DNA from 2 places in the Streptomyces sp. NBC_01750 genome. Region 2 is predicted to be linked to the other one. Evidence: riboswitches for the same ligand, from Rfam matches in the RefSeq annotation. Region 2 holds a riboswitch; the other holds the start of a gene.
The links. Region 2 has a riboswitch for S-adenosylmethionine ahead of thrC (threonine synthase). Riboswitches for the same ligand answer to the same signal wherever they lie in the genome.
Positions count from the first base shown of each region.

Region 1: another riboswitch for S-adenosylmethionine. It lies ahead of OG966_RS11425 (aminotransferase class V-fold PLP-dependent enzyme); the one in region 2 lies ahead of thrC (threonine synthase).

Region 1 covers NZ_CP109137.1:2,511,483-2,520,575, reverse strand. The annotation lists gene OG966_RS11460 (L,D-transpeptidase) at 1-398, shown strand, start outside; gene OG966_RS11455 (hypothetical protein) at 465-866, opposite strand; gene ctaE (aa3-type cytochrome oxidase subunit III) at 1,037-1,657, shown strand; gene qcrC (cytochrome bc1 complex diheme cytochrome c subunit) at 1,735-2,544, shown strand; gene qcrA (cytochrome bc1 complex Rieske iron-sulfur subunit) at 2,541-3,593, shown strand; gene qcrB (cytochrome bc1 complex cytochrome b subunit) at 3,590-5,218, shown strand; gene trpD (anthranilate phosphoribosyltransferase) at 5,349-6,413, shown strand; SAM riboswitch class IV at 6,512-6,629, shown strand; gene OG966_RS11425 (aminotransferase class V-fold PLP-dependent enzyme) at 6,859-8,385, shown strand; gene OG966_RS11420 (Lrp/AsnC family transcriptional regulator) at 8,446-8,727, opposite strand; gene OG966_RS11415 (rhomboid family intramembrane serine protease) at 8,724-9,093, opposite strand, start outside.
Region 2 covers NZ_CP109137.1:4,134,982-4,144,074, reverse strand. The annotation lists gene OG966_RS18465 (alpha,alpha-trehalose-phosphate synthase (UDP-forming)) at 1-1,167, opposite strand, end outside; gene OG966_RS18460 (hypothetical protein) at 1,255-1,509, opposite strand; gene OG966_RS18455 (glucosyl-3-phosphoglycerate synthase) at 1,548-2,486, opposite strand; SAM riboswitch class I at 2,646-2,773, shown strand; gene thrC (threonine synthase) at 2,791-4,074, shown strand; gene OG966_RS18445 (MoaD/ThiS family protein) at 4,121-4,396, shown strand; gene OG966_RS18440 (cold-shock protein) at 4,807-5,010, shown strand; gene groL (chaperonin GroEL) at 5,389-7,011, shown strand; gene OG966_RS18430 (peptidylprolyl isomerase) at 7,131-7,628, opposite strand; partial or broken gene OG966_RS18425 (ATP-binding cassette domain-containing protein) at 7,738-8,089, shown strand; gene OG966_RS18420 (PTS transporter subunit EIIC) at 8,131-9,093, opposite strand, start outside.

The DNA of each region.
Region 1 (9,093 bases), 1.6 Mb from region 2:
AGGAGTACTTCGTACGGATGCGCGGTACCACCGTCGGTATCTCCGAGGGCAGCGCGGACTCGTACGACCTGCCCGTCTACTACGCGACGCGCGTCACCTGGAGCGGTGAGTACGTCCACGCCGCGCCGTGGTCCGTCGGCTCACAGGGGTACGCGAACGTCAGCCACGGCTGCACCGGGATGTCCACGAGCAACGCCGCCTGGTTCTTCCGGACCGTGCGCGAGGGCGACATAGTCAAGGTCATCAACAGCTCCGGCGCCGAAATGGCCCCCTTCGGGAACGGCTTCGGCGACTGGAACCTCTCCTGGGACATATGGCGCAAGGGCAGTGCCCTGGTGGCCGAGACCAGGGACGGCAGCAGCCCCGTCGACGTGGCGCGACTGCGGCCCCAGGTGTGACCCGGACCGACAAGGTGCGACCCGGACCGACAAGGTGTGACCCGGACCGACCCGGGCCGGGCGGCCTCAGGCCTGAACAGCGAGCCTGCGGCGCAGCAGAGCGGCCAGGGAGTCCGCGAACTCCACCGGCTCGACCGGAAGCGTCACAGCGGCCTCCGCGCGGCTCCAGGTGGCCAGCCAGGCGTCCTGCGGGCGCCCCATCAGCAGCAGCACGGGCGGGCAGTTGAAGATCTCGTCCTTGATCTGCCGGCAGACGCCCATGCCGCCCGCGGGGACCGTCTCGCCGTCCAGCACGCAGACGTCGATACCGCCCTCGTCCAGCGCTTTGAGGACGGCGGGCAGGGTCGCGCACTCCAGGAACTCCACCGGCGGCAGATCGGCGGCCGGCCTGCGTCCCGCTGCCAACCGCACCTGCTCGCGGGTGCCCGAGTCATCGCTGTAGACCAGCACCGTGGCAGTCGCCTGCATTGTTCCTCCGCCTCGTTGGATCAGGAACCGATGCGGCGGATGCTACTCCGTCCGACTCACTGTCAACAGCGGTTCGGACACCGCTTCGATGGGCCGTTCGGGCAGGACACACCCCACTGACACACCGAACGGCACCCCCCGGGGTGAGGGCGGGATAAGCGACCGACATAATGTCGGTCGTGGCGACAGCAACGACAGTAGAAACCGGGCACGCGCACCCGTCGGTCAATCGGCCGAACCTCACCAGCGTCGGAACCATCATCTGGCTGAGTTCCGAGCTGATGTTCTTCGCGGCCCTCTTCGCGATGTACTTCACCCTGAGATCGGTGACGGGCGCCGAGCACTGGAAGGAAATGGCTTCGGCCCTGAACTTCCCGTTCTCGGCGACGAACACCACGATCCTGGTGCTCTCCTCCCTCACCTGCCAGCTCGGCGTCTTCGCCGCGGAGCGGGGCGATGTGAAGAAGCTCCGCACCTGGTTCACGATCACGTTCGTGATGGGTGCGATCTTCATCGGCGGTCAGGTCTTCGAGTACACCGAACTGGTCAAGAAGGACGGCCTCTCGCTGTCCTCGGATCCGTACGGTTCGGTGTTCTACCTGACCACCGGCTTCCACGGCCTGCACGTGACGGGCGGCCTCATCGCCTTCCTGCTGGTACTCGGCAGGACGTACGCGGCGAGGAGATTCACGCACGAGCAGGCAACCGCCGCCATCGTCGTGTCCTACTACTGGCACTTCGTCGATGTCGTCTGGATCGGCCTCTTCGCCACGATCTACATGATCAAGTAACGGCGCAGGCACTCGTTGCCTGAAGCAGACACAGTCCAGAAGCATCGACGCAGAAGATCCTGACACCGGGGTAATCCGTGAAAAAGCTCTCCGCACGACGACGCCATCCGCTGGCGGCGGTCGTCGTCCTACTCCTCGCGCTGGCGGCCACTGGGGGGCTGTACGCCGCGTTCGCACCCGCGGACAAGGCGCAGGCCGATGAAACTGCCCAGTCACTCGCCATCGAGGAGGGCAAGAAGCTCTACACCGTAGGCTGCGCAAGCTGCCACGGGATCGGCGGTCAGGGGACCACTGACGGCCCGAGCCTCGTCGGCGTGGGCTCCGCCGCTGTCGACTTCCAGGTCGGCACCGGCCGGATGCCCGCCCAGCAGCCCGGCGCCCAGGTGCCGGCGAAGAAGGTCATCTACTCGCAGAGCGAGATCGACCAGCTCGCGGCGTACGTGGCCTCCCTCGGCGCGGGCCCGATCACGCCGACCGAGAAGCAGTACAGCCCGGAAGGTGCGGACATCGCCAAGGGTGGCGACCTGTTCCGTACCAACTGCGCCCAGTGCCACAACTTCACTGGTGAGGGCGGTGCGCTGACGAACGGCAAATACGCCCCGAACCTTGAGGGCGTGGACCCCAAGCACATCTACGAGGCCATGCAGACCGGCCCGCAGAACATGCCGTCCTTCCCCGACACCACGCTGCCGGAGAAGGAAAAGCAGGACATCATCGCGTACATCAAGACGGTGAACGGCGACGACTCCGAGAGCCCCGGCGGCCTCAAGCTCGGTGGCCTCGGCCCCGTCAGCGAGGGTCTGTTCGGCTGGATCTTCGGTCTGGGTGCGCTGATCGCAGTCGCCATCTGGGTCGCGGCCCACACCGCTAAGGCCAAGAAGTCATGAGCAGCCAAGAGAATCCAGAAGAGAACCTGCCGTCAGAGCAGGACTCCGCGCACGGCGCGGTAAAGGTCGCGGACGATCCGTTCGCGGACCCGGGGCTGCCGGCCCACAAGCCGCGCATCCAGGACATCGACGAGCGGGCCGCCAGGCGCTCCGAGCGCGCTGTCGCCTTCATGTTCACGCTGTCGATGCTGGCCACGATCGGCTTCATCGCCTCGTACGTGATCTTCCCGGTCGACAAGATCGTCTTCATCTTCCCGTTCGGGCATGTGAGCGCGCTCAACTTCTCCCTGGGTATGACCCTCGGTGTGGCGCTCTTCAGCATCGGCGCGGGAGCGGTCCACTGGGCCCGCACCCTGATGTCCGATGTGGAGGTCGCCGACGACCGACACCCCATCGCTGCCGATTCCGAGGTCAAGGCCAAGGTCATGGCCGACTTCGCCGCAGGCGCGGAGGAGTCCGGCTTCGGCCGGCGCAAGCTGATCCGCAACACCATGTTCGGTGCGCTGGCCCTGGTGCCGCTCTCCGGTCTCATGCTGCTGCGCGACCTCGGGCCGCTGCCCGAGGAGAAGCTCCGCAAGACGATGTGGGCCAAGGGCAAGCTGCTCGTCAACATGAACACCCATGAGCCGCTGCGTCCCGAGGACGTCGCCGTGGGTTCGCTCACCTTCGCCATGCCCGAGGGCCTGGAGGAGGACGCGGAGGACTTCCAGAAGCAGATCGCCAAGGCGGCCCTGATGATCGTCCGGATCCAGCCGGACGAGATCAAGGACAAGCGCGAGCTCGAGTGGTCACACGACGGCATCGTGGCGTTCTCCAAGATCTGCACGCACGTCGGCTGCCCGATCAGCCTGTACGAGCAGCAGACGCACCACGTGCTCTGCCCGTGCCACCAGTCCACTTTCGACCTCTCCGACGGCGCCCGCGTCATCTTCGGCCCGGCCGGTCACGCCCTTCCGCAGCTGCGGATCGGTGTGAATGACGATGGAAACCTCGAGGCGCTCGGCGACTTCGACGAGCCCGTCGGTCCTTCCTTCTGGGAGCGCGGATGAGTACTGCGACCGACGACAAGAACCGCAAGGCGCCCGCAGGTGAGCGGGTCGCCGACTGGGCGGACGGCCGGCTCGGGATCTACTCCCTGGCCAAGTCCAACATGCGGAAGATCTTCCCGGACCACTGGTCCTTCATGCTGGGTGAGATCTGCCTCTACAGCTTCATCATCATCATCCTCACGGGTGTGTATCTGACGCTGTTCTTCCACCCGAGCATGAACGAGGTGGAGTACCACGGGACCTACGTCCCGATGCAGGGCATCCGGATGTCCGAGGCGTATGCCTCGACCCTGGACATCAGCTTCGAGGTCCGCGGTGGTCTGCTGATCCGGCAGATCCACCACTGGGCGGCGCTGATCTTCGTCGCGGGCATGCTCGTGCACATGATGCGCGTCTTCTTCACGGGCGCCTTCCGCAAGCCGCGCGAGATCAACTGGCTCTTCGGCTTCCTGCTGCTGGTGCTCGGCATGTTCACCGGCTTCACCGGCTACTCGCTCCCGGACGACCTGCTCTCCGGTACAGGTGTGCGCTTCATGGAGGGCGCGATCCTGTCGATGCCGATCGTCGGCACGTACATGTCGATGTTCCTGTTCGGCGGTGAGTTCCCGGGCGGTGACTTCGTCGCGCGGTTCTACTCGATCCACATCCTGCTGCTGCCGGGCATCATGATGGGCCTGCTGGTGGCGCACCTGATCCTGGTCTTCTACCACAAGCACACGCAGTTCGCGGGCCCCGGCCGTAACAACAAGAACGTCGTCGGCATGCCGCTGCTGCCGGTCTACATGGCCAAGGCCGGAGGCTTCTTCTTCCTGGTCTTCGGTGTCATCTCGATCATCGCGGCCATCGCCTCGATCAACCCGATCTGGGCGCTCGGACCGTACCGCCCGGACCAGGTCTCCACCGGCGCCCAGCCCGACTGGTACATGGGCTTCTCCGAGGGTCTGATCCGCGCGATGCCCGGCTGGGAGATCAATTTCGCGGGACACACGCTCGCTCTGGGTGTGTTCGTACCGCTGATGATCTTCCCGCTGATCCTGGTCGCGATCGCGGTCTACCCGTTCATCGAGTCCTGGATCACTGGGGACAAGCGCGAGCACCACATCCTGGACCGCCCTCGCAACGCCCCGACCCGTACGGCTTTCGGTGTGGCCTGGCTGACCTGGTACGTCATTCTGTTGATCGCCGGTGGCAACGACATGTTCGCCGTCTTCTTCCACCTGTCGATCAACGCCATCACCTGGTTCGCCCGGATCGCCTTCTTCGTCGCCCCGGTGATCGCGTTCGTCATCACCAAGCGGATCTGCATGGGTCTGCAGCGGCGTGACCACGACAAGGTGCTGCACGGGCGCGAGTCCGGCGTCATCAAGCGGCTGCCGCACGGTGAGTTCGTCGAGATCCACGAGCCGCTCTCGCAGGAGCAGCTCTACACGCTCACCGCGCACCACCAGTACAGGCCCGCCGAGATCGGCCCGACGGTCGACGAGAACGGTGTCGAGCGCAAGGTGAGCCGCCTGCAGAAGCTCAGGGCCAAGCTCAGCAAGGGCTACTACGGCGAGGGGAACCAGCTCCCCAAGCCGACCAGCGAGGAGTACAAGGAGATCACCAGCGGCCACGGCCACCACTGATCGCCAGTACTGATCCCAGCTGATCGCCACAGCGGGAGCCCCGTCCATTCGTTGGACGGGGCTCTTCGCCGTCTGCGGGGCTGGATAGGGTGGAGCCATCCCTATTCGGCTGTGGACCCTGGAGTGGACCATGAACGTTGTGACCCCGGTTGGCGGCGACAGCGTGGCGGACCTCTCCTGGCCCCGCGTTCTGGACGCGCTCCTCAGCAACCGTGACCAGGGCGCCGACGCGACCGCCTGGGCAATGGACCGCATCCTCAGCGGCGAGGCGACGAATGCCCAGATCGCCGGTTTCGTGGTCGCGCTGCGTGCCAAGGGCGAGACGGTCGAGGAGATCTCCGGTCTCGTACGGACCATGTACGCGCACGCCAACCTGATCGAGGTGCCGGGCCCCAGCGTCGACATCGTCGGCACGGGCGGTGACGGCGCCAAGACCGTGAACATCTCCACGATGTCCGCGATCGTCGTCGCCGGTACGGGCGCGAAGGTCGTCAAGCACGGAAACCGCGCCGCGTCGTCGGCCAGCGGCGCCTCCGACGTACTGGAGAAGCTCGGCGTCAATCTCGAACTCACCCCGCAACGGGTCGCCGAGGTCGCGGAGGAGGCGGGGATCACCTTCTGCTTCGCGGTCAAGTTCCACCCGGCACTGCGGCATGTGGCGGCCGCCCGCAGGGAGCTGGGCATCCGCACCACGTTCAACTTCCTCGGCCCGCTCACCAACCCGGCGAAGGTGAAGGCCCAGGCCACCGGTGTCGCGGACGCGCGGATGGCGCCGATCCTGGCCGGAGTGCTGGCCGAGCGCGGCTCCTCGGCGCTGGTCTTCCGCGGCGACGACGGTCTGGACGAGCTGACGACGACAGCCACCTCCCGGGTGTGGGTGGTACGGGACGGGGCGGTGCGGGAGGAGGCCTTCGACCCGCGGGACGTCGGCATCGACCTGGTGCCCGTAGAGGCTCTGCGGGGCGCGGACGCCTCGTACAACGCCGATGTCGCGCGCCGGCTGCTGAGCGGCGAGAGCGGGCCCGTACGGGATGCCGTGCTGCTCAACGCGGCCGCGGCCCTGGTGGCGCTGGAGCCGACGGACCAGAGCCTGAACGAACAGCTCGCGGCGGGCATCTCGAAGGCCGCGGCTGCGATCGACTCGGGCGCGGCCAAGGCGGCACTCGAGCGGTGGATCGCCGTCAGCAACGCCTGAGAGAGCAGTGGCGCGACGCAAGGCGCGGTTCCTCTTCCTGTCTCAGGAACTGGACCGCGCCTTGCGCGTTGTGGGACGTGTGGCAGGATGCTTTCCAAGGTCATGAGTGACAGCGATTAAGGCCCCGGCTCGCTGTCCGGCAACCCTCCGTCCGTGGCGGGGTGCCCCGGGTGAAGACCAGGCCGTAGGCAGTGAGGTCTACGGCAAGCGCGGACCCCTGCACACCCTGGGGTCCTGGTCCTCAAGGGAGCAGTCTCGTGAGCAAGCGAATGCGATAGGGCTGGCAAGCCCCTTCTTCAGCAGACCCTCCGTACGGCGATCGCCGTGACGTGCGAGGGCATCCCCGTACACAGAGCCTTCAGCCGGCTGCCGTGCGGGTCCGTCGAAGCCTCCCCCTGACTCCGTCGGGGGGACCCCCAGCCTTGTCCTGCCGGGAGATACCGCCATGTCCGCATGCCCGAACACCGTTGAGACCGCCACCGCCACCGCGACTGCCACCGCGACTGCCACTGCGACCGTCTCCGCCACCGCTGCTTCTGCAGAGTCCGCCGACCCCGCCTGCGCAGCGCCGCTGCCGGTACTCGGCCGTGATGTGACCGTTCCGCTGGTCACCGGCGGCGAGGTCACCTACGCGGCCCTCGACTACGCGGCGAGTGCCCCGGCCCTGCAGCGGGTGTGGGACGACGTGGCCGCCTACGCCCCCTACTACGGCAGCGTGCACCGCGGTGCCGGGTACCTCTCGCAGCTCTCCACCGACCTTTTCGAGAGCAGCCGCACGACGGTCGCGGAGTTCCTCGACTGCCGCGCCGACGACCAGGTCGTCTTCACCCGTTCCACCACCGACTCGCTGAACCTGCTGGCCGCCGCGCTCCCCGCCGACTGCCAGGTCTTCGTCTTCGAGACCGAGCACCACGCCGCGCTGCTGCCGTGGGGGTCCCCCCGCGCCGCAGGGCGTAGGGGGAGCGAGGCCCGGGTGACCTTTCTGGACGCACCGCGTACGCCGGCCGAGGCGGTCCAGGCGCTGGAGCGCGCGCTCGCCGACCGCACCGCGTCTATTCACCAGGGGCGCGGGCCCGCCCTGGTCTGTGTGACCGGAGCGTCGAATGTCACCGGTGAACTGTGGCCGGTGAAGGAGCTGGCCGCCGTGGCACACGCCCACGGCGCGCGAATCGTGCTCGACGCGGCCCAGCTCGCGCCCCACCACCCTGTCTCCGTACAGGAGTTGGACGTGGACTGGGTCGCCTTCTCGGGGCACAAGCTGTACGCGCCGTTCGGCTCGGGCGTGCTCGCCGGGCGCGCGGACTGGCTGCGGGACGCGGAGCCGTACCTCGCGGGCGGCGGTGCGTCCCGCAAGGTCGCCCGGCGTGCGGACGGCGGCGTGGACGTCGACTGGCACACCACGGCCGCCCGGCACGAGGCCGGTTCGCCGAACGTCATCGGCGTGTACTCCATCGCCTCCGCCTGCAAGGCGCTCACCGAGGCCGGCTTCGACAGCCTCGTCGCCCGTGAGCGGCAGCTGGTCGCCAAGGTCCGTACCGGTCTGGCGGAGGTGGAGCAGGTCAAGGTGCTCTCGCTCTTCGGGGACGACGCGCCGCGCGTCGGCGTCATCTCCTTCGTCGTCGAGGGCTGGAACAGCTCGCACTTCGCGGCCGCGCTCTCGGCGGAGTACGGGATCGGGGTACGGGACGGACTCTTCTGCGCCCACCCGCTGGTGCGGACCCTGCTGGGCAGCGACCCGCAGGACCTGGGCGAGTGCGGTGCGCCGGAGGCCGATCCGGGCGAGCTCTCCCAGCCTTCGGCCGACGGAACCCCTCTCCCGCTTCGCTCGCTCAACGCGATCCGGGTCAGCTTCGGCGCCGGTACGCCGGACGAGCACGTGGAGCGTTTCCTGCGGGCGGTGAAGGAACTCGTCAGCGACGGTGCGCGGTGGAACTACCGCACGCAGGACGGCCGCTGCGTCCCGGCCGTCTGAGCCCTGATGGACGACGAGCCCCCGGACCAACCGGTCCGGGGGCTCGTCGTGCAGCGGGCGTTACGCGTCGAGGCCGATCGCGAAGGCCGCCTCGAGGTCGTGCTGCGAGTAGGTGCGGAAGGCGACATGCGTATCGGTTCCCTCGACGCCCGGGATCTTGCTGATCCGGCCGGGGATGACATCCGCGAGGTCGTCGTGCTTGGCCACTCGCACCATGGCGATCAGGTCGTACGTACCGGTGACGGAGAAGACTTCGCTGACGCTGTCCAGCGCGGCGATCGACTCGGCGATCTCGGGGATCCGGTCCACGCTGGTCTTGATGAGCACGATCGCGGTGATCACGGTTGGCTTTCTCCCTCGGTGGCCGCTGCTTGGGCCTTCACTCTAGTCCCCTGCCGGAATCGTCCCCAGGCATAGAGAAAGCCCAGCCCGAACCCCACCAGATGTGCGAGATACGCGACTCCCGGGCCGCTGCCCGCGCCCCGCGCCGCCAGCCACTGCAGGACGAACCAGAAGATCAGGACGATCCAGGCGGGGAGGCGCAGCGGCAGGAAGAAGAGGAACGGGAAGAGACTGGTGACCCGGGCCTTCGGGAAGAGGTAGAGGAAGGCGCCGAGCACGCCCGAGATCGCCCCGGACGCTCCCACCAGGGTCTGCTCGGAGCCGGCGTTGGCCGCCGCGTAGGCGAGCAGTGCCAGATATCCGCAG
Region 2 (9,093 bases):
GACCGGGATCTCCTTGGCGACGAGGTTCATGCCGTCCCGGATCGGGTTGACCAGGGCCACATCGGCCAGCCGGTACGCGGCCAGGGAGCGTGCGAAGTCGTCTTTCACATGGAGGACGACCGGGGTCCATGTCGGCGTCCCGTAGTCGGAGTTGATCCCATCGGCGAGGCGCTGGACCTCCGCCGTGTAATCGCGGTACACCGCCAGGTCCTGCCGGGACGGGTAGGCGAAGGCGACATGGACGACCCGCTCACGCCACTCGGGCCGGGACGCCAGCAGCTGCCGGTAGGCGAGCAGGCCGCGCACGATGTTCTTGGACAACTCGGTGCGGTCCACCCGGACGATCGTCTTCCGGGGCGCCGACGGGGTGCCGCCGATCTCTTCGCGCAGCGCCACCAGCCGCTCCGCCACATCCGGCCGGTGCGCACGCTCCCGCAGGAAGTCCGCATCCGCGCCGAGCCCGTGCACCCCGATCCGGGTGCCCGCCAGGGAGTCAGGGCCCAGCAGCTCCGTACAGCACGCCGTGAACGCGTCCGCCCACCGCCGGGTCAGAAAACAGGTCCGGTCCGCGCCGAGCAGACCGCGCAACAGCTGCTCGCCGATGTCGTCGGGCAGCATCCGGAAGTAGTCGACGGGCGCCCACGGCGTGTGCGAGAAGTGCCCGATCCGCAGATCCGGCCGCAGCTCGCGGAGCATGCCGGGCACCAGCGCCAGGTGGTAGTCCTGCACCAGGACCGCCGCACCGGGAGCCGCGTGCGCGGCGAGCGCGTCCGCGAAGGCCCGGTTGTAGGTCTCGTACGAGGCCCACTGGCGGCGGAACTCGGCGTCGAAGACCGGTTCCACCGGCGTCTGGTACAGCAGATGGTGGACGAACCAGAGCACGGAGTTCGCGATGCCGTTGTACGCGTCGGAGTGGACGGCCGGGTCGATGTCGAGCATCAGCACCCCGGCCTCGCCGACCCCGCGCCGTACCGCCTCACGGTCGCCGTCGCCCAGTGCGGCGCACACCCACAGGGCGTCCGCCTCGGAGCCGATGGCGGAGAGACCGGAGACCAGCCCGCCGCCGCCGCGCTTGGCGTCGAGCGAGCCGTCCTCGCGCAGCGTGTACGAGACCGGGCCGCGGTTCGACGCGACGAGGACCTGGGCGGCAGCGTGCTCGGAGACCATGTGGCGAAACCTAGCCCGTCCCACAAACCCTCAAACGTGCGTACGGCCGAGCAGCAGGTCAGCGGGTCGGTGATTCACGTCAGCAGGTCAGTGATCGCGGCGTCCGCGGGTGGCGGCGACGGCGATCACACCGGCCGCGGTCAGGCTCAGCGCCAGACCGCCGAGGAGCCACAGCCGCTCGGAGTCGTGGTCGCCCCGGTGCGCCGGGGCGACGGTGTCGGCCACCGCCTGTCCCTGGAGGACCGCACCGGTCAGAACGGTGGCCATGACCGCCAGGACCCCGAGGAGCCGGGACAGCCTGGCACTGCGGCGCGGAGCGCCCGTACTGCGTCTGAAGCCCATAAGTGGGAAATTTAGACAAATTGTTTGGCCGGCGGTGGTTATGCCGCGCGACGCGCCGCGTACTCACCGATCTCGCGCATCGGCGGCCGCTCCTCCGTGTCCACCGGATACGTACGCGGTTCGAAGCCGTCCTCGCCGCGCTCGAACTGCGTGAGTGCCGGCCGCACCAAGTGGCCCCTGGACAAACGCAGTTGAGCCGTACGGTAGATCGCGGCGGCCATCCGGCCCAGCGCCTGCCCGTCCTGGTGCCGGTGTTTGCGCGAGCCGACGTCCACCTGCGCCAGCGCGTCGAGACCCACCGTGTGCAGCGCGTCCACGAGCAGACCCAGCTCCACTCCGTAACCGACGGGGAAGGGGAGTCGCTCGAGGAGCGAGCGCCGCGCCGCGTACTCACCGCCGAGCGGCTGGACGACCCCGGCCAGCTGCGGCCAGTGCAGATTGAGCAGCGGACGCGCCACCAGCTCGGTGACCCGGCCACCCTGACCTGCCGCATCGCCGAGCGGCCGGTCGTACATCGCCTTGACGAGCTGCACCTCGGGGTCGGTCAGCAGCGGCCCCACGATCCCGGAGACGAAGTCCGCCGAGAAGTCCTTGAGGTCCGCGTCGACGAAGCAGACGATGTCGCCGCTCGTCACCATCAGCGACCGCCACAGCACCTCACCCTTGCCGGGGACCGCCGGTATCCGCGGCAGGATCGCGTCGCGGTGCACCACCCGAGCGCCGGCCGCCGCGGCCACCTCCGCCGTCCGGTCGCCGGAGCCGGAGTCGATGACGACCAGCTCGTCGACGAGCGGCACCTTCTCCATCAGCTCGCGCCGGATCACGGTGACGATCTGGCCGACCGTCGCCTCCTCGTCGAGCGCGGGCAGGACGACACTGACCGTCGTACCGCGCTTGGCGGCCATCAGACGGCCGAGCGGGCGGTCGGCCGCCGACCAGGAGCGCCGGCTCAGCCAGCGCTCCACCTCTTCCAGCACGTTCGTTGCTCCCGGGTTGCCACGCCGCTGCAGCGGCAGGATCATGATCTTCATCTCGCGGTTCGGACGACTATCTCAACCGTCCGGGCCTTCGGTTACAGTCTTGAACAACGCGGATGACCGTCGCATGCCGGGGTCATCACGCTGACAATCGAATACCGCTCATCCAGAGGGGCAGAGGGAACGGCCCGTTGAAGCCCCGGCAACCCTCCCGCCGACCGCGAGGTCACGGTGGGGAAGGTGCCAATTCCGTCTCGTGGCGAAGTCCGTCACGGGGAAGATGAGGAGAAAGGGCCTCGCCACCATGGCTGTTCAGACTGTCGCAAGCACCACTCCCGTGAACCTCGGTCCCGCCGCGGCGCTCTCGTGCCGCGAGTGCGGAGAGCGTTTCGACCTCGGCCCGATCTTCGCCTGTGCGTTGTGTTTCGGGCCGCTCGAAGTCGCGTACGACCTGCCGAGCGGCGACCCGGACGCGCTGAAGAAGCGGATCGAGGCGGGTCCCGACAACATCTGGCGGTACGCCCCGCTGCTGCCCGTCCCCGCGGACGTGGCCGAGAAGCCGAATATCAACCCCGGCTTCACCAAGCTCGTCAAGGCCGACAATCTCGCCCGTGAGCTGGGCGTCACCGGTGGCCTGTTCATCAAGGACGACTCCGGCAACCCGACGCACTCCTTCAAGGACCGTGTCGTCGCGATCGCCGTCGAGGCCGCGCGCGCCTTCGGCTTCACGACTCTTTCCTGCTCCTCCACCGGCAACCTCGCGGGCGCCGTCGGTGCGGCCGCCGCCCGGGCCGGCTTCCGGTCCTGCGTGTTCATCCCGCACGACCTGGAGCAGGGCAAGGTCGTCATGGCCGCGGTGTACGGCGGCGAGCTGGTCGGCATCGAGGGCAACTACGACGACGTCAACCGCTTCTGCTCCGAGCTCATCGGCGATCCGCTGGGCGAGGGCTGGGGCTTTGTCAACGTCAACCTCCGCCCGTACTACGGCGAGGGCTCGAAGACGCTCGCGTACGAGATCTGCGAGCAGCTCGGCTGGCAGCTGCCCGACCAGATCGTGATCCCGATCGCCTCGGGCTCGCAGCTCACCAAGATCGACAAGGGTCTGCAGGAGCTGATCAAGCTCGGTCTGGTCGAGGACAAGCCGTACAAGATCTTCGGTGCCCAGGCGGAGGGCTGCTCACCGGTGTCGACTGCCTTCAAGGCCGGGCACGACGTCGTACGCCCGCAGAAGCCGGACACCATCGCCAAGTCGCTGGCCATCGGCAACCCGGCCGACGGCCCGTACGTGCTGGACATCGCGCGCCGCACGGGTGGCGCGGTGGAGGACGTGACCGACGAGCAGATCGTCGACGCGATCAAGCTGCTGGCCCGTACCGAGGGCATCTTCGCGGAGACCGCGGGTGGCGTGACGGTGGGTGTGACGCGGAAGCTGATCGAGGCGGGTGTGCTCGACCCGGCGCTCACCACGGTGGTCCTCAACACCGGCGACGGGCTCAAGACGCTGGACGCGGTGGCGCCGACCACCGGCCCGACCGCGACGATCCGCCCCAGCCTGGACGCGTTCCGCAACGCCGGCCTGGCCGGCTGACCACCCGGGCTTCCCGAACTCCCGAGACTCCAGGAAGGCACGCACCATGAGCGTCAACGTCCGCATCCCCACCATTCTCCGTACGTACACGGGCGGCCAGGCCGAGGTCCCGGCGGAGGGCGCGACCCTCTCCGAGGTCATCGCCGACCTGGAGAAGAACCACACGGGTATCGCCGCCCGCGTCCTGGACGACCAGGGCAAGCTGCGCCGGTTCGTGAACGTGTACGTGAATGACGACGACGTTCGTTTCGAGCAGGGGCTCGAGACCGTCACGCCGGACGGTGCCGGGGTTTCGATCATTCCCGCCGTCGCCGGCGGCTGAGCTTACCCAGCGTTACAGAATTGCCCCCTCCGCAAGAGAAGCGGAGGGGGCAATTCTCTATGGTTGAGCGCGGTACAGTTGGGGAAGGCCCCTCCGCTGCTTGTGCCGACCGCATATGAGAATGCGCCCGGGCGCGACAAGAAGCAGCCAATGTGTTCCCTCGAATTGCCGCATAGGCGTTATTTGCCGGGCCCGACTTGCCCCGGAATACTTTGAATTCTGGTCAATTATCCGTTCGGTCGTGCTCAGAATTCTCGTCCGACTGACCTGTTGCAGAGGGCAGTTGGGCAGATACATTCAGCCGCGGTCGACGCGTTCCGGCGCACACCCTCTCCTGTCGGAGGGTGGAGGTCTGACCCGGGTCCGCGAAGTGCGGTCCTGCGCAAGGGCCAGTAATAGGGGAGTTAGGCATGGCTCAGGGCACCGTCAAGTGGTTCAACGCGGAGAAGGGGTACGGCTTCATCGCGGTCGACGGTGGTGCGGATGTTTTCGTCCACTACAGCGCGATCCAGATGGACGGGTACCGCACCCTTGAAGAGGGTCAGCGAGTTGAATTCGAGATCTCGCAGGGCCAGAAGGGTCCGCAGGCGGACATGGTCAAGCTCGCCGTCTGATCTCGGCGCGATCGGCCACCGACGCACGCACTCACGCCGAGGGGCCCGCATCCCACCAGGGATGCGGGCCCCTCGTGCGTCTGCTCGCGGTTCGGCCTCGTGCTTCCGCGGGCCGGCCCCGTGCGTTCCCTCGTGCGTCTCCCGCCGTCGGTTCGCGGGCCGGTTCGGGGGGTTTCGATCCGCGAGAGTCGCTTGCACTCTCCTAGGGCGAGTGCTAATCATTGGCGTTAGCACTCTGACAGTGAGAGTGACAACGAGGACCGGGTTGGTGAGGTCCGCAGGCCGGGTGGGGCAAGGAACCACAAGGCAGGCAGACCGTCCGTCGCGGGCGCCAGCGCGGTCCGGAGAATCCACCCCAGTCCGGGAGGACCACTTCACATGGCCAAGATCATCGCGTTCGACGAGGAGGCACGGCGCGGTCTCGAGCGCGGGATGAACCAGCTCGCCGACGCCGTCAAGGTCACCCTTGGCCCCAAGGGCCGTAACGTCGTCCTCGAGAAGAAGTGGGGCGCCCCCACGATCACCAACGATGGTGTATCCATCGCCAAGGAGATCGAGCTCGAGGACCCGTACGAGAAGATCGGCGCCGAGCTGGTCAAGGAAGTCGCCAAGAAGACGGACGACGTCGCCGGTGACGGTACGACCACCGCGACCGTCCTCGCCCAGGCGCTGGTCCGCGAGGGCCTGCGCAACGTGGCCGCCGGCGCCAACCCGATGGCCCTCAAGCGCGGCATCGAGAAGGCCGTCGAGGCCGTCTCCGGTGCGCTGCTCGAGCAGGCCAAGGACGTGGAGACCAAGGAGCAGATCGCTTCTACGGCCTCCATCTCCGCCGCCGACACCCAGATCGGCGAGCTCATCGCCGAGGCTATGGACAAGGTCGGCAAGGAAGGCGTCATCACCGTCGAGGAGTCCCAGACCTTCGGTCTGGAGCTTGAGCTCACCGAAGGTATGCGCTTCGACAAGGGCTACATCTCGGCGTACTTCGCCACCGACATGGAGCGTATGGAGTCGTCGCTCGACGACCCGTACATCCTCATCGTCAACTCGAAGATCAGCTCGGTCAAGGACCTGCTGCCGCTCCTCGAGAAGGTCATGCAGTCCGGCAAGCCGCTGCTGATCATCGCCGAGGACGTCGAGGGCGAGGCCCTGTCGACCCTGGTCGTCAACAAGATCCGTGGCACCTTCAAGTCCGTTGCCGTCAAGGCCCCGGGCTTCGGTGACCGCCGCAAGGCGATGCTGAACGACATCGCCATCCTCACCGGCGGCACGGTCATCTCCGAGGAGGTCGGCCTCAAGCTCGAGAACGCGAGCCTGGACCTGCTCGGCCGCGCCCGCAAGGTCGTTGTCACCAAGGACGAGACGACGATCGTCGACGGTGCCGGTGAGAGCGAGCAGGTTGCCGGTCGCGTCAACCAGATCCGTGCCGAGATCGAGAACTCCGACTCGGACTACGACCGCGAGAAGCTCCAGGAGCGCCTCGCGAAGCTGGCCGGCGGCGTGGCCGTCATCAAGGCCGGCGCCGCGACCGAGGTCGAGCTCAAGGAGCGCAAGCACCGCATCGAGGACGCGGTGCGCAACGCCAAGGCCGCCGTCGAGGAGGGCATCGTCGCCGGTGGTGGCGTGGCTCTGCTCCAGGCGACTTCGGTCTTCGAGAAGCTCGACCTCGAGGGTGACGAGGCGACCGGCGCCAACGCCGTGAAGCTCGCGCTCGAGGCTCCGCTCAAGCAGATCGCCGTCAACGGTGGTCTCGAGGGTGGCGTCGTCGTCGAGAAGGTGCGCAACCTGGCCGTCGGCCACGGTCTGAACGCCGCGACCGGCGAGTACGTCGACATGATCGCCGAGGGCATCATCGACCCCGCGAAGGTGACCCGCTCTGCTCTGCAGAACGCGGCCTCCATCGCGGCGCTGTTCCTCACCACCGAGGCCGTCATCGCCGACAAGCCCGAGAAGGCCGGTGCCCCCGCGGGCGGCGGCATGCCGGGCGGTGACATGGACTTCTGAGCCTCGGCTCAGTAAGCCCGGTTACGACCGAAGGCGGCATCCCTGACAGGGGTGCCGCCTTCGGGCATTTCAGCGTGTGGTCACACGGCGACCTCTCGGCCGCTCAGGTCCCGCAGACGTCAGGCGACGCCGGAGCCCGAGATGGTGATCTTGGCCTTGGTGCGGCCGCTCTGCGATCCGTAGCTCTCGATCTTCTTGACCAGGGCCATGCTGTCCTCGTCGGCGACCTCGCCGAACACGACGTGCTTGCCGTCCAGCCACGGCGTCAGCACGGTGGTGATGAAGAACTGGGAGCCGTTGGTGTTCGGCCCGGCGTTGGCCATCGAGAGCAGGCCCGCCTTGTTGTGCGTGAGCTTGAAGTTCTCGTCGGCGAACTTCTCGCCGTAGATGCTCTTGCCGCCGGTGCCGTCACCGCGGGTGAAGTCGCCGCCCTGCAGCATGAAGTCGGGGATGACCCGGTGGAACGAGGACCCCTCGTACCCGAAGCCTTTCTCGCCGGTGACGAGCGCGCGGAAGTTCTCCGCCGTCTTGGGCACGACGTCGTCGTACAGGTTGAAGTTGATCCGCCCGGCGGGGGCGTCATTGATGGTGATGTCGAAGTAGACCTTGGTCGTCATAGGGCCATCCTGACATCCCCGGCAGGCGGGGGCACGACGGGCGCCCCGGTCCCCGCGTCGGTGGGCGAGCGATGGCATGGGTGTCCGAGTGCCCGAGGTGCCGAACCGGGGGGAGCGGCATGGGCATCTGCCCGGGGAGCTGTCCGGCGGGCAGCGGCAGCGCGAGGCGATCGTGCGTGCGCCCGGCCAAGCGGCCCGCGGTGCTGCTGGCCGACGAACCCACCAGGAATCTCGACGAGTCGATGCGCGACGAGATCATGGATCTGCTGGAGGGGCTGTGGGGGGAGCACACCCTGACGTTCGTGATGGTCACGCACGAGTCGGCGCCGGCGCGCAGGGCTCCTCGGCCGGCCGTCATCAGCAAGGGACGGGTGACGATCAAGGAGCAGGCGGCGGGGGCGGCGCAGGTCGTGCCGGGGCTCCGCCCCGGACCCCGCTCCTCAATCGCCGGAAGGGCGTGATTGTCCGGCGATTGAGGACACGCCCGAAGGGCGCACGGGCATCAGGGCGTGGCCGGCGCGGGTTCCTTCGGTGGGGCGGGGGAGCCCGCGGCCACTGGGGACACGGACTCCTCCGGAGCCACGTTCAGCTCCTCCAGCATCGCGCCGGTGAAGCCGAACCAGTACGTGGCCAGGAAGCCCACGACGTAACCCACCAGCAGGCCGGCCGCGTAGACCCCGATCGTCTCGCCCAGGCCCTTGTTGCCGGCGAGCAGCGGGAACAGCGCCCAGCCCGAGGGGCCGATCGCCGTGGAGCCGACCTTGTCGCCCAGCATGTTGAACAGTCCCACGAAGCCGCCGCCGAACGCGCCGCCGACGCAGGCCGTGACGAACGGGCGGCCCAGCGGGAGCGAGACGCCGTAGATCAGCGGCTCGCCGACGCCCAGAAAGCCCGCCGGGAGCGCGGACCTGATGGTGCTGCGGATCGAGGTGTTGCGGGGCAGCCGGAGGTAGACCGCGGCCGCCGCGCCGACCTGGCCGGCGCCCGCCATCGCGAGGATCGGGAGCAGGACCGTATATCTCTGCTGCTCGATGAGTGTGGTGTGGATCGGGATCAGCGCCTGGTGCAGGCCCAGCATCACCAGAGGCAGGAAGAGACCGCCGAGGACGAAGCCCGCGGCCGCGCCGCCGCCTGCCAGCAGCCAGTTCGCGAAGTCGCCGATCGCGGTGGAGATCTCACCGGCCACGAACATCACGCCGAACAGGGTCACCAGGCCGGCGACGAGGACGGTGAGGGTCGGGGTGACCAGGACGTCCAGGGCCTCCGGCACCCAGCGGCGGCACCACTTCTCCACGTACACCGCGAGCAGCGCCGCGCCGAGCGCGCCCAGGACGCCGCCCTGTCCCGGGGAGAGATGGACACCGAAGGCGGTGATCTTCGCGACGCCGGGGAAGACGATGATCGCGGCGACCGCGCCGCCCAGGATCGGCGTACCGCCGAACTCCTTCGCGGTGTTGTAGCCGAC